2 regions of the Alteromonas sp. Cnat3-28 genome follow, and region 1 is predicted to be linked to the other one. Evidence: predicted binding sites of a transcription regulator. Region 1 holds the regulator's gene; the other holds the start of a gene.
The links. The regulator LexA, encoded in region 1, represses DNA repair genes until DNA is damaged. The targets are predictions, from matches to a motif close to TACTGTATNNNNATACAGTA.

Region 1 (7,537 bases):
AGAAAGGCACCTGGTAAAATCCAGAAGCTCCAGTTATTCATGCGCGGTAACGCCATGTCAGGGGCGCCGATCATCATGGGAATAAGCCAGTTTGCGAGCCCAGTAAAGGCTGGCATTACTGCACCAAATACCATGATAAGCCCGTGTACCGTAGTCATTTGGTTAAAGAAGTTTGGCTCTACAATTTGTAGACCGGGTTGGAATAGTTCAGCGCGGATCACCATGGCCATCGCACCACCAACTAAAAACATAATAAAGGCAAACCACAGGTAAAGTGTGCCTATGTCTTTATGGTTAGTGGTAAACAACCAACGCGTTATCCCTTTAGGAATATGATCGTGGTGTTCATGGTCATCATGTAGGTGACCGTCATGAGGCGCAGAGGTATCTGGCGAAATAACTTCAGTTGCTTTGCTCATTGTCTGCTCCTAGTTTCCGTTTGCCACTGCGTTGACATCTTTGGCTTGAACCATATCGCCAGTTTTATTGCCCCAGGCATTTCGCTCGTAAGTGACTACGGCGGCAATTTCCTTAAGACTTAGCATTTTTCCAAACGCTTGCATGGCCGTTCCTGACTTTCCATGCAGCACGATGTCAATGTGACCTTGCTGATCTTCTAGTGCCATCTTGCTGCCTTTTAATGCCGGGAACACGCCAGGTAAACCTTCACCATTTGGCATATGGCAAGCAGCGCACGTTGCGTTGTATACTCGCTCGCCCTCTTTCATCAGTTCATCCATAGACATATTCATAGAAAGCAAACGCTGTTCTTCTTCTTTTGCTTTGCGAACAATTTCTTCTTGCTCGTTCATCCACTTGTCAAATTCGGCAGGCTCTTTCGCGATAACCACAACGGGCATGTAACCGTGGTCTTTTCCACATAACTCAGCGCATTGCCCACGGTAGATCCCTGGCTCATTAACCTTGGCCCAAGATTCATTGATAAAGCCGGGGTTGGCATCTTTTTTCACGGCAAAGTCAGGAACCCACCAAGAATGAATAACGTCATCAGAGGTAATAAGAAAACGTACTTTTTTACCTGTGGGAATAACCAGAGGGCGGTCAACTTCAAGCAGGTAGTTATCTGTTTTCTGGAATTTGTTCTCTATTTGCTCGCGCTGAGTGGCGAGTAAAGAATAAAACTCTACATCGCTATCCATGTACTTGTAATGCCATTTCCATTGAGAGCCTGTTACTAACACCGTCATGTCAGGCTCAGACGTGTCTTCCATAGCAATTAGAGTATTCGCTGCGGGTACCGCCATGAAGATAAGAATAAGGAAAGGAATAACGGTCCAAGCAATTTCAACCTTCACGTTTTCGTGAAAATTAGCTGGCTTGGCGCCACGGGACTTTCTATGTAGATACATTGAGGCGAACATCACGCCAAAAACTACAACCGCGATACCTACACAAATGAAGAACATCAACATATGGAGGTCGTATACCTGCCCACTGATGTCGGTAGCACCGCGTCTTAAGTTAAGCGAAGAGGCTTCTTCGCTTGCTTCTTGCGCAAAAAGCAAAGGGGAAAAAAGCAAAATTGGTATACTAGAACACCATTTTGCGAAAACGGTCGTTAGTTGTTTCACTCAGCACCTCCGTAATGGCGTGGTCAAAGACGCTGATTAATTTGCGCGATGCCCTACCAAATGGTTTGCGAACGATTGACCCATAACCTCAACTTGTAAAACAAATTTAGAGCCATTGTTATTATTTTGTTAATCTCTGTATAAGAATTGCGCAATAATGTCGTGCCGTCTAGTCTTTTCTATTAAAAATTTAACGAAGTGGTTAATTTTTAATCATTTACTAAAATGGTCGCGGGGGATTTCACGTGCAAAAAGAGAAAGCCATTGCTGTGAGATGCCCTTGGAATCAAACAGGCATTTTGAACACGGGGTTAAAGTAAATGCTCGACTAACTAGTTAAGAAATCAATAAGTAATCGATTACTCAATGTCGATTTCAAACAAAATTCAAAATAAAAAATGGAAAATACTTGAAGCATTCATAGAAAGAATAACGTGAGTAATGATAAAAATAAGCGCGCAGAAAACCAACAGGTTTGCTGGGCAGGATAAAACCTAAGTTGGCAGATTGAAGAAAAAAACAGGAACAAAAGACATAAAAAAAGCGGCTAACGCGCCGCTTTTATACAAACAAGCTAAAATACTACATCCAGTCAGCGTTTCTGATCACACCCACCGCAATGCCTTCTATCGCAAAATGTTCAGTCGCCAAATCAACTTTTATTGGTGCAAACTCATCATTCTCAGCATGAAGCAATACTTCACGCCCGCGTTTCTCTAGACGCTTTACGGTGACGTCTTCATCTACACGCGCCACAACCACCTGACCGTTGTGTACATCAGTGGTGCGATGAACAGCGAGAAGATCACCGTCTAAAATACCAATGTCTTTCATGCTCATACCGTTAACGCGTAGCAAAAAGTCGGCATGGGGTTGAAACAGTGCAGGATCGACTTTGTAGTGCGATTCAACATGCTCTTGCGCCAAGATCGGCTCACCGGCTGCAACACGCCCAATTAACGGTAGGCCTTCTTCTTCTTGTGCGTCGTTATCAAGAGGGATATTGAGCTTAATGCCACGAGACGTACCAGGCAAAATTTCAATCACGCCTTTACGCGCCAATGCTTTCAAATGTTCCTCTGCTGCATTAGCAGAACGAAAGCCAAGCTGACGGGCTATTTCCGCACGAGTAGGCGGCATTCCCGTTTCTAACATGGTTGTTTTAATAAGTTCTAAAACTTCGGTTTGTCGAGCTGTGAGTGGGCGCATAAAAGACCTGTCTGTTCATACAGTTCCTGTAAGTATATACACCTAAAACTAAATAACAAGCACTTGCCGCGTCTTTTGCGATCTGCAATAGCCTACGACAAGTGCTTTCCTCTTATTTTACGAGAAGAGCCATGTTCGGGTTACTAATTTGTAACTCCAGCTCCCCATCACTATTTTGACGTGTGCGCATGCCTTCAACATTATCGAGCCCAAGTCCAGGGCTTTGCCACACCACATTGCCTTTATTATCAACCTCAACCACGCGATATGCGATGCTGTCATAATAATTGTACGAATAGTCATTCTCGTTAGGCTGGTAGATAGCGAGAATCGACTGATTAGACGACGTCGTTGGAACAGCCGCTATATACTGAGGGTAGAATGACGGTGCTATAGCGTCTTTGAGTTCTAATGCATCGCTCGCCACGTCATAAACATTGATGGTGTTGTAGTTTCTATTTAAACACGCAAATTCAAGTTCGCTATCACTATCAAAATTTACCGTGAGCAATTGGTCACAATTGGTTTCCAATTCATTCAATCCAACAAATTCACCATCCTGCATTTTATAGAGCTTAAGCGAACTATAGCCCCCAACAGCAAAATAATGCACACCGTCTTTTTCAGAGGCAGCAAGCGCATTAATTGAAAAATCGTTAATGATTGAGTCGATAAGCACCTGATTCTCGATATCAAACGCTTTAAGTCGATTGTTCTCAATAATAACTGCATCGGCGTAACTATCGTTATTTACGTCAATGGCTTCAATAAACGAAATTTCACTATTCTGATTATTGTTCAGTGTCCACTGAATAGCATTATCTGTAAGTCTCACGACATTAAACGACGAACTATAATCCAGTGCCCCTATTAGTAACTCACCCACACCGTCATTGTTGTAGTCTGTAACGACCGGTTTGCTATAGTTATAGACATCTTCGCCAACCTCAGCACTTATCGCAAAGTTATCCTCTTTATCTACCGATAAAATCTGAATAGATGATTCGTAACTACTTGTATCGCTAACAAAGACGGCTCTTTCATCATTATCGCCATAAGGTGCCCAACCCGCGGCATGATATCTACTCGCGCGCGGCGCACCTTTTATATCTGACAAGGCATATTCACCGTTGGCATCTTGTTGCGCTACTAAAATTTGATTCTCACCAGTCCAAATAATGTCGTCCACATTGTCATTGTCTAAATCGTCAATGAGAAGTGACATGCCACTGTAAGTGTTGTGGTTAAGAGCCCACTGCTCAGAGATTTGTCCCGCTTCTAATGCAAAACCTCTAACTTGTCCCCACTGACACTCGGAGACAACCACTATTCCTTCTGTAGCTGGGCTTTCTTTACTATAGGCGATATCACAAATGTCACCATGTTCCGCCGTTGCCAAACTGCTTTTCGATACTGCTGAGTAGATTGAGATATCATTCCAACTATCGGCACCGATGATTTCATCTACACCATCGTTATTCATATCACCCAGCACAACAAATGCGTCGCTGAACCCGCTACCGTATAGCCATTGGTTGGCACCGCTTTCGATATCAAATACATAACCATTGTTCGTTACCATTTCTATCGATGCGTCATCATCTACGTTACCAAAAGCAAGGTTATTGACGCCGTCAATATCGTACTGTTGCAACTGCTCACCTGTGCGAACATCTACAATGGCAATAGAAGTCGCATTGTAATATTCGCTCCCATATAAATAAGCAACTTCATCAACTCCGTCACCATTGATGTCGTAAAATAAGCCAGAAATAATACTATCTTCAATAATAAACACCGCTTCTGCATTACTTTCGCGGTCTTTTATTACAGACAATCCCTGTTGAGTAAGAAGGTAGATTTCATCATTATTGTCACCATCAACATCTTGGGTATGCACGCTTCTAATTTCGCCTTTAGTTGGCAGTTTATACGGATACACATAGGTATTTTTAAGCGTATTGCCTTCTAGCGAAAATGCGCCCACGTTGCGAGCATTTACCGTGATAAGTTCACTTGCACCATTGGTCGAAGCAATAGCAAAGCCATGATTATAAATTGGTGTCATCACAGTAGTACGAGCATAAGCCGGGGCCTTGTCCGCATAAGAAGTGATTTCGAGCGTTTGTTGGGATTCAGTTCCGTCTAAGCTAGCGAAACTAAACATATAAGTTTGAGCGTTGAAAAGTTGATTCGCAGGTACATTCCAGGTCATCAGACCTTCCGCATTTAACGAAGCACCGGGAGGCGCTGAAATAAGCTGTCCCGCGACGTCATCGTCAACTCTGTCTGGGTCACTCATCGATACGGTAAACTCTACGTATCCGCCCGCAGTTACTACTTCAGGCATATTCGATGCAGTGAGCGTCATAGGAGAATTGCCGATCTCAACGAAAGTAGGCTGGGATTCAACAACGTTAATACCGTCTGACACCACCATGGTAACTTTAACTTCATCACCGAAGACTGCGCTGTAAGGTGGGAGCGTGGTACCATTAACATCGTCAAGGACTACACCATTTACATACCAGCGAAACGAAATCACCAGCTCTGAGTCGGGAGTATCTGAATCATGATAGTAGCCAGGCTCAACGGTGACTTCATCTGTGGTATAGACAGTCTCATAGGCATAGTAATAAGGCTGATTCACTACAGGAGGTACGGATATCGCATCGATATCTGAAAGCGCAAGGCCAGTATGATTTCCGCTGGCAAACGCTGTTAGATTATTAAAGTATACACCTACATCGTAAATATCATCGCCGTTGTTATCTTCGCCATAGCGAACTGCGCCATCAATAACGTCAATTCCAGCCGTTTTATCTCCTTTTACGACCAGCGAGCCAGATGACGAATAGGGAAGGTCGCCCTGATCAGAAGAATATGCAAAGTCCAATTTGCCTTTAGACGCAATGTAGATTGAACCATTAAGTTCAGACACGAAGGTATTGTTTGTCACCCCTTCTGCTGATGTGCCACTGACCTTGTAAGTTTCACCATTGTGCGTGACAGTAAGATACTGCCTCGTCTCTTCATAAAACGTACCTGTTTGTGGGCGGTAGCGAAAATCAACACTTAAGTAGCCTTTTAATGTTGTGCGCACGCCACCGTCTAGCATAGACAAAGTAGTGAAATAAGACGTTACTTCGGAGCTGTTTTCACCTGCGTCAGTAATAACTAGCGAAAATTGTCCGTCATACCGAGTGGAGTCGTAATATTGAATGCACTGATCATAGTCTACAGTAATCGTTCCTTTACCCGTGTCTTCATCAAGCTTACCTGAGTATGTTACTGATCCTGATTCATAGCACTCGGTCGTACCTTCAACGTTGCCGTTCTCATCTAGGAAGGTGTAGATATCATATTGATCTACATAGGGTGAGCCACTTGTATTGTCACCAAAGAGCGTGATGTAAACCTCTTGTACTGCGCTGATATCCACAGTAGAGACTTTCGTTTCTCCACTGTAGTTCGCATCAGCATAGGTGGTTGCCGCCGAGTTTAGTCGTGACACTGAGTAATCTAAAGGATTTGATAAAATTTCTAGTGCTGTCGGCTCAGGTGGAGGTGGTGGGTTTGTAGGTGGAGAAGAATCAGAGCCACCTCCGCCACCACACGCAGTTAGAGCTACAAGAGAAAAAAGGCCAGAAAAACCCAAGCGCGAAGTTTTCATACATCGTCCCTGATTTAAAAGGCATGTTGGCTTTTTAGTTAAAAGCTCAAAACATGCCTAATTATTAAGTTTAATAAAATATTCGTTTTTTATAACTTAACTTTATCAATCTAGCAACAGCGCCTTGGGCGTATACGCTTATATTTAATGTAGGCGAAGCCACGTACTACTATTATTCATCCCATACGACTTGGTTTCTGCCCTGCTCCTTGGCTCTGTACAGCGCCTTGTCAGCAAGCGATAAGAGGGCGCTGAAATCCGCCTCAAAGGTGTCTTTGATAAATGTTGCGCCTATGCTGATCGATAAATTCATCGTGTCTGTCTTGTAGGTCACCCTTCCTTCTTCAACAGCAATGCGCAGTGCTTCTAGCTGCCTATGGATCTCTTCTTTCTTGTCACCTATCATGACTATTGCAAACTCTTCTCCTCCTAATCGAGCCACGACATTTGGCGTTTGATTATGTTTAGCTATTTTTCTCGCAACAGCAATAAGCGCCTGATCTCCAGCATCGTGACCGTAGGTATCGTTTACTTTTTTGAAGTGATCAATATCGACGATAGCAACACATCCACGACAATGTTGTTTAGAAAATGAAATGCACTCGTCAAGGAACGCGCGTCGGTTATAAAGGCCCGTTAAAGAATCGGTCATCGCCAAATGCCTAAGCTTCTCTTCAGCAACGGCTCGGGCTTCCTCAAGCTCTACTGCGTAGAACAAGCCAGCCAATGCATCTAAAAAGGGCTGTAGAAACTCAGCATCTTCGTCAGTGTAGGTATCAAACTTATTCGCTAAACCGACCATTCCCACTACTTTATCTTTCACTTTTATAGGTAGGCCTAAAAATCGGCTAATGCGCGGATGACCGTGCGGAACACCTTTGGAATTAGGGTGACTGTTTGGCGCATTACTAATGGTAACTTCTCCCGTTAAAATTGAGGTTCCAAAAAGGTTGTCGAAGTTACTAAAGTAGAGGTTTCGTTTTTTGTATTCTGCATATTGAGAAAAGCTACTGTTATCCCAAACAATTTCAGAAATCGCATGAATGAAAAGTCTAGATGAGCT
Region 2 (7,537 bases), on a different contig from region 1:
TAGCAACGAATACACTATTAAAGCGAAGCAAATGCTTCGCTTTTTTTTGCCTGTAATTTACTAAAGCAGTGGTAAGCTGACGCTTATAATAAGAACACTCATCTAAGTCAGTATCAAAATTACAAAAAACATATCCAACAAAACAACGAGAATTCGTTAACACTCCTCGGGACAACAACGACAAAAATAAGGATAGACATGCAGCTCGTTTTCAATCGCTACACACGTTTTTCAGCAATTATAACGCTCTTGGCACTTTTCACTCATAGCGTATGGGCAAATACACAGCACGTACACACCATGAAGCGTGTAGAAGTAGCTTCACAGAACGCTCCATTACAGCCAATAATGATTCAAGGCCCCATGCCCATTGAAGCCGAATACTTTGCTGCGCTTTTGGATAACACTACAACAGAGTATTCAGGTAATGCGGTATTCTATAAAGGGACACTAGACGGGTATCCCATTGTGGTAGCTAAAACCGGTAAGGGTTTAGAAAATACAGCGGCCGCCACCGCTATTGGCATAGAGAGATACCACCCTCGCCTTATCATCAATCAGGGAACATCAGGTGGCCACGATCCTTCCTTAAAAGTTGGTGATATTGTTCTTGGCGAACGCAGTATTAATGCATCCAATTTTAAAACGCCTAAGCTGGCTCAAGGAGAAGGTTCTCATCCGTTTAATTGGCTACCGATGGACCTTATGGCGTCAGAAGGCAGCGCGGGAGAAGGAAGTAGCGCTAAGGACGCAGAAAAGTTGCGTTATTATTTAGGAGACAAACAGCTCATCAACCTAGCTCTATCGCTATCCAAGCAGTACAAACGCGGCAACGTCGTTAAAGGAACGATTGGCAGCGGTAACTTTTGGAATAACGAGTTAGATCGAATAGCATGGCTCCATAAGAATATGGGAACGAGTGTGGAAGAAATGGAAACCGCTTCTGCAGCGCAGATTGCACATGCCTACCACGTTCCCTTTTTAGGTATTCGCGTATTGTCGAACAACATTACCAACCATGGTGAATATGACCCAACCACGGCCAAAGATTGTCAGGCCTTTGTTGAAAAAGTGGTAAGAGCTTATATTTCTGCGCTGTCGGAATAAATTTGGAAAACACTCAAACGAAAAACGCGCCCTACATTGTAAGAATGTAGGGCGCGTTTTCATGTATAGCCTTTGTATTAGATTGCTTGAGCGGTATAAGTTTCCGCATCTTGACTAACATCATTCGCGTATTGAGTAAGATGGTGATTTAGAATATTTTCGGCGCGCTCAACAAACTCATCACGCTTAAATTTCCAACCTCTTAAATCGGCTTGCTTAGCCTGTGCAATGTAGTGCTCTAGACGCGTTTTTCTCAATAGATGTGCCTTTTTCGACAAATCAAATTCTACCAATGAGAAGTTGCGCTGTACTTTTTGAATATCCATGTGAACGGGGCGCTGTTCGTCATCAGCTGATGCTTGGCTTACGGATAGCTTTCCTTGCCCAATTACACCGACTATAACAATGATTGCTGATACCACTAAGCCTGAATAAACCCACTTTAAAAAGTTCATGCCCCACTCCTTGAACGATTTTGCACTTGTATCGATAAGCTCGCTACAATCCACTTAATTAAAACTATTTATCACCAATGTATTGAGTCATTCGACTTTCTAAGTTTCTAGCTTTCACGTTGCAGCAGATGTTTTCTGCCTGACAATACAAACTTTCGTCTGTTCAATACATCAAGTAATTCACTCATATCTACTTAACCATATGCACCTTCCGCACCATATAGTTAATCTTTATTTTTCAGTAATTTAGACCAACCCAAAACTTATACTAAAGTTGTATAAGGTACTTTCTACACACAGCAAGATAAAATTTTCCTTTCAAATTTAATAAACTCACTCCCCTCAATACTGTACACTTATACAGTATTAAGATATACCATAACAAGCAAAGTACTGGTATGGAATCTTGTTTTTTTTTCCAGACCGTCTACCACGTACATTTGCCTAGAGAAAGTGACCATTTGCGATGCATGACAAACTCATTCAAAAACTCGAAATTCTTTCAGATGCCGCTAAGTATGACGCTTCTTGCGCAAGTGGCTCCGCCGGTAAACGAAAAGCAGGTAAAACTGACAAAACAGGAATAGGTTCGCTCACAGGAGGGTCAGGGATATGTCACAGCTTTACCCCTGATGGTCGATGCGTATCATTACTTAAGATCCTAATGACCAACTATTGCATATACGATTGCCATTACTGCATCAATAGGGTGTCTAGCAACGTTCAACGAGCGCGTTTTACCGTTAAAGAAACGGTTGATTTAACGCTTAATTTTTATAAGCGTAACTACATTGAGGGATTATTTTTAAGTTCCGGTATTGTCGGCTCTCCTGACCTGACTATGGAGAGCATGGTACGCATCGCGAAGTCTCTTCGCATTGATCACGGATTTAAAGGATACATTCATCTTAAGACCATTCCGAATGCATCTCCTGAACTACAGGCTGAAGCTGGCTTATATGCCGATAGGCTAAGTATAAACATCGAAATGCCGACACAAAATTCGTTGAACAAATACGCCCCGGAAAAAGACCTTGGTGAAATTCACGGTTCAATGAATACATTGAAAGACAAAATAAATGAACACAAAGTAGATAAAACCTACTCGGGTAAACGCCCACCTCGCTTTGCTCCTGGCGGACAGTCCACTCAGATGATCATAGGAGCCGATGACTCAAATGATAAAGTTATCCTTGGCACGAGTGTCAAACTGTATGGTCAACAAAAATTGCGGCGCGTTTACTATTCTGCATTTTCGCCCATCCCAGATGCGTCTGAAGTCTTGCCTCTTAAACCGGCGCCACTTATCCGTGAACACCGACTTTATCAGGCCGATTGGCTCCTGCGCTTTTATGGATTTGGTTTAGATGAAATCGTACACAACGACATGCTAGATATGGAGCACGACCCCAAGCTTGCGTGGGCGCTACGCAATCGCCACATATTTCCCATCGATTTAAACAAAGCTGACAAGCTACTTTTATTGCGAGTTCCTGGACTGGGAGCACGCACAGTACAAAAAATTTTGGCTATTCGACGTTACACAAAGCTTAGCTGGTTCGATCTCACAAAAATGCGTTTACCCTTACAAAAATTAAAACCGTTCATTACTGTTAGTGATTATTCCCCCGCTATACATTTGCTCGATAGCAGTAACTTTGAACAGCAATTTAAACAACCAAAACAGTTTGAATTGTTCAGCGCCTAATCTAATTGGTACCACAATGAAAAAAGTAACCATTTCATCATTGCCCGGATACGACGAATGGCGAAAAGCATCGAGAGAATGTCTAGCCCAACACATACCTCCGGAGAACGTTACATGGCAAACTTCGCAATCTAACCAAGACGACTTGTTTGCCGTGACCGATTCGGCCAACGCTATTGGTGAAAGCCAAACGAATTACAGAATTCCCAGATCAGTTTTAACGCTGTTGAAGTATGCGTTATGCCACCAAGCCCCCGATCGTTTCGCTTTATGTTACCGCGTTTTATGGCGAGTAGTTTTCGAAAACAGAAACCTTATTCACTTAAAAACTGACGAAGATGTGTTGCGTCTCAACGTGCTGGCTAAAGCAGTAAAACGCGATGCATATAAGATAAGTGCTTTTTTGAGATTTCGAGAAGTTGTACTTGACGGACAAGAGCATTTTATTGCGTGGTATGAACCAGAACACTTCAGCTTGGAATTGAAGCTCGATTTTTTTCAGACGCGTTTTAAAAATATGTGTTGGTCAATACTTACCCCTTATCGAGCTGCGCATTGGAATACTAAAACACTTGTTTTGGAAGATAATCCTGACCCAAGTATTATTCCAAATGATGACAGAATTGAAAAATACTGGCTCACGTATTATGCAAATATATTTAATCCTGCCCGCGTAAAAACAAAGGCAATGTTAAGTTCAATGCCCAAAAAATACTGGAAGAATATGCCTGAGACGTCGCTTATTAACGATATGATACGCCAATCGGATGCTAGAGCACGTAAGATGATACTAAATGGGAAAAAGTGGAGAATGGTGAATGAGTTCTCCTGACAAATATTAGCAGCTGTGCTTCCCTTGTTTTTTGCGATTTGGAAAGCTCTGTAAATCGTGACCAGAAAAAAGGGGCCGAGGCCCCTTTTTTGTGTAAAGCAACAATGATATTAGTTCATCGCAGTTTCAGTAACTACACGAAGGTTGCTTTCAACATCTTTTACGTCAGATGCATTCTTGGCAATTTCCACAGCTAGATCACGCTCAGCATCAGAATCAACGTCGCCAGTCAGTGTTACTACACCGTTTTCTACGTCAACATCGATGTCGAAACCTGAAATATCGGTATCCATAAGAAGACGGGTTTTGATTACTGTGGCGATTTTGGCGTCAGTTAACTCGCTTGTGCCTTCGTCAACAGTATCTTCCATGTCATCTGACATGTCGCCTTCCATATCTTTGTCAGAGACAACCGTTAGCTTGTTGTCTACAGACGTTACACCGTCAATATTCGCTACTAGCTCTTCCGCTAGCTTTTTATCAACAGAGTTCTCAACCTTACCAGTAAGAACGACATTACCGTTTTTAACGTCAGTGTTAATGTCGAATGAATCAAGGTTACCATTGAACAACAGCGTTGCTTCTGCTTTGCCATCAATCCATGCGTCTTTGGCACCTTTCTCCCATTTATTACTTGTGTTATCTGTGTCCATGTCACCTGCATATGCAGCTGTAGTCAAAGTTGTAGCAACAATCATAGAAATAAGTGAACGTTTCATAACATTTCTCCTTTGTCGAAACTCGTAGATAGTCATGCCAATTCCTTGCCAACAAAATAAGGCATTGTTTTATATGACAAATATTAATATCCAGGGCTAGTTAAGTAAGTTTTGTTCTGCAAACTTTGCCTTTGTTTGAGAACTTTTTACTTAATTTTGTTAATGCCCAAAACTCGTCAACTTCACTTAAGAAAAGCACCTATCAATTGTACTAGGGGATAACTTTTTGTCGTTGGCCGCCGCTAAGTTGCAGTGATACTTAGGTTAAACTTATTTCACAAAGCTGCCGTAGTTATAACGATTTGTGTCGCTTCACTGGGGCCTGTTGACCTTTGTTGTACATTTTTGCAGCGGTCTGTGTGCCATCTAGACAAGGCGAATGTTTGACGGTTTAGTGGTTCTAAATCGAGAACATTCAACGCAGTATAGATGGCACAAAGGCGCTGCCCGAAGGGGTCTAAATGGAAGCCTTTTACTCTTTGTCACAGTCCTTTAACTTAGCCCGCTAGGCTTGCAGGACTGTTTCGCGATTAAAAGGCTTCCATTTAGACCAAAATTCGTACACCAAAGGTCAACAGGCCCTAGCTATAGTCATCAATTTAGTTTTGCAGACAGAAGCAACAGGTGGAGTGTTTTTCGTTAATTAAACTCAAGGACCAACTAGACATGGATACTGCACTTACTGCTGTTTCAGTCTTATTTATAGCCGTAAGCTGGGCCCCTTTGCTTCCTTCTTCTCATTGGTTAGTAAGAGTGTGGGAATTTCCGCGACTACAAATAACAGCTATCATTTCTTTGTTAATTGCTGGGCATATTTTTGAATCAACCTATTACGCACAGATAGATAGCCTAGCAGTAATTATTGTCGCTGGATTAACAGTTAGCCTTATTTATCAGGTTATCTGGATCATTCCTTATACCCCTCTGTATAAAAGAGAAGTTAGGCACGTCGAGGTTGAGAGTGCGAGCCAAAAGCTAAGTGTTTTATCAAGCAATGTGTATATGCCTAATGACGATTTTCGCAAGCTCATTGAACATGTACGTAATAAGCAACCTGATTTTCTCGTAACGTTGGAATCTAATGAGAAGTGGCAGAAAGGCATCAGTGAAATTGAATCTGAATACCCGTATCGTAAATTTTGCCCACTCGAAAACCTCTACGGTATGCACCTTTATAGTAAGCTTCCCTTTGAAGAGGTCTCATTGCGATTTTTAATAGAAGAAGATGTGCCGTCTATGAAAGTGAAAATCAATCACCACGGACAAGATGTCACGCTATATTTTCTTCATCCAAAACCACCAAGCCCAACAGAAAACACGTATGCAAAGCCCAGAGACGTAGAACTTACTGTTGTGGGGGAAGAAATAGCTGAAACAGAGGGCCCTATTGTCGTCGCTGGCGATCTTAACGATGTAGCTTGGTCACCTACTACCAGAAAGTTCAAGAAAATAAGCGGACTTTTAGACCCACGAGAGGGGCGCGGTTTTTTCAATACATTTCACGCGAAATATCCTTTAGTGAAATGGCCGTTAGACCACGTATTTCACTCGGAACATTTTGCATTGGTCAATATAGAGAAACTTGAAAGCATAGGCTCAGACCACTACCCGCTTTATACCGAACTAGCGCTAATCACGGACAAGGAGTAATACTCAAGACTGTAAATCTAATGAGAGCTACGGTGTTTGACACACCACATGAGGCTATCACACGCCTCTTCACGCTTTTTAAAATGGGCTAGCCCTATTAGCTTGTTATCCCGAGGCCAAACCGCTTGGTTTAGCACCTCTTGATCTTCTGCCGATAGTTGTTCGCTATCTAACACAATCTCAACCGCTTTTTTGTTGGGTTTTATTAATGTGGGGTTAGCTTCTTTGACCAGAGCAGAGTTCACACAAATATACTCTCTCTTAACAGGGTCTCTCACCACGCCGATGTAGTTGTTGTCACAAATTATAGCTGGCCAGCCTTCCGTTATTCTGCTCTGTCCAAACATTACGAGTGTAAAAGCAACAAGAACGAAAAGTGTTAAACCGATAAATTGAGCGCTCAAATCTGGTGCTACGCTTACAATAACGCCGACAACAGCTGCGAAAAATATCCAGCCGCCAAATACTCTGCGCATAGCATTTGGTGAGATACCAGATATAACATCAACCACCTTTAATGATTGTTTGTCATAGTGTCGAATAAATACAGACGATTGTGATTCCACAGCCTTTGTCCACCAGAAAAAATACGAAATTCAGAAATTAATACGTTACAAGTAAGGCTGAAGATTTACCTACACTCTGAGTGAGTAAAAACCAATAATATGAGATTAGTTCTACTCGAAAGAAAACGTGTTAAGCAATATTTGTAGGAATATTTAAACTATTGAATTGTAATGTTTAACCTACTAACCAAGCATATCAAAATATGTGGGAACGGCAAAGCAATTACGCGCTAGATGCACAGTAAAACAAGACTTATGAAAAGAAGCGTCATGTTAATCTGCAAATTAGAACAAACCACCAAAAATTAACATAAAAAACTGCTGTTGGCCTCCATACATTCGTTTGTAAATTTTTCTCTCACTTTGCACCTCTTGCTTGCCTTGGCGCTCAACCATTGCTGAAAATACTCAAAAACAGAACTTGAAATTACACTTTTTATCAAAAAAATCAATGATTTACAAAACAGGAACACTCTTTGCTTCTACGAAAGTATAACGTT

Region 2: a site for LexA is predicted at 1,909-1,928, ahead of MHM87_RS07595 (putative DNA modification/repair radical SAM protein). Genes of this name have one in related genera too.

The regions. Positions count from the first base shown of each region.
Region 1 is NZ_JAKREY010000002.1:298,488-306,024, forward strand. It holds gene ctaD (cytochrome c oxidase subunit I) at 1-419, opposite strand, end outside; gene coxB (cytochrome c oxidase subunit II) at 429-1,592, opposite strand; gene lexA (transcriptional repressor LexA) at 2,175-2,801, opposite strand; gene MHM87_RS03485 (hypothetical protein) at 2,914-6,474, opposite strand; gene MHM87_RS03490 (diguanylate cyclase) at 6,647-7,537, opposite strand, start outside.
Region 2 is NZ_JAKREY010000005.1:213,292-220,828, reverse strand. It holds gene pyk (pyruvate kinase) at 1-3, shown strand, start outside; gene MHM87_RS07605 (5'-methylthioadenosine/S-adenosylhomocysteine nucleosidase) at 199-1,107, shown strand; gene MHM87_RS07600 (hypothetical protein) at 1,185-1,562, opposite strand; gene MHM87_RS07595 (putative DNA modification/repair radical SAM protein) at 2,029-3,270, shown strand; gene MHM87_RS07590 (TIGR03915 family putative DNA repair protein) at 3,287-4,102, shown strand; gene MHM87_RS07585 (BON domain-containing protein) at 4,213-4,821, opposite strand; gene MHM87_RS07580 (endonuclease/exonuclease/phosphatase family protein) at 5,488-6,471, shown strand; gene MHM87_RS07575 (hypothetical protein) at 6,489-7,037, opposite strand.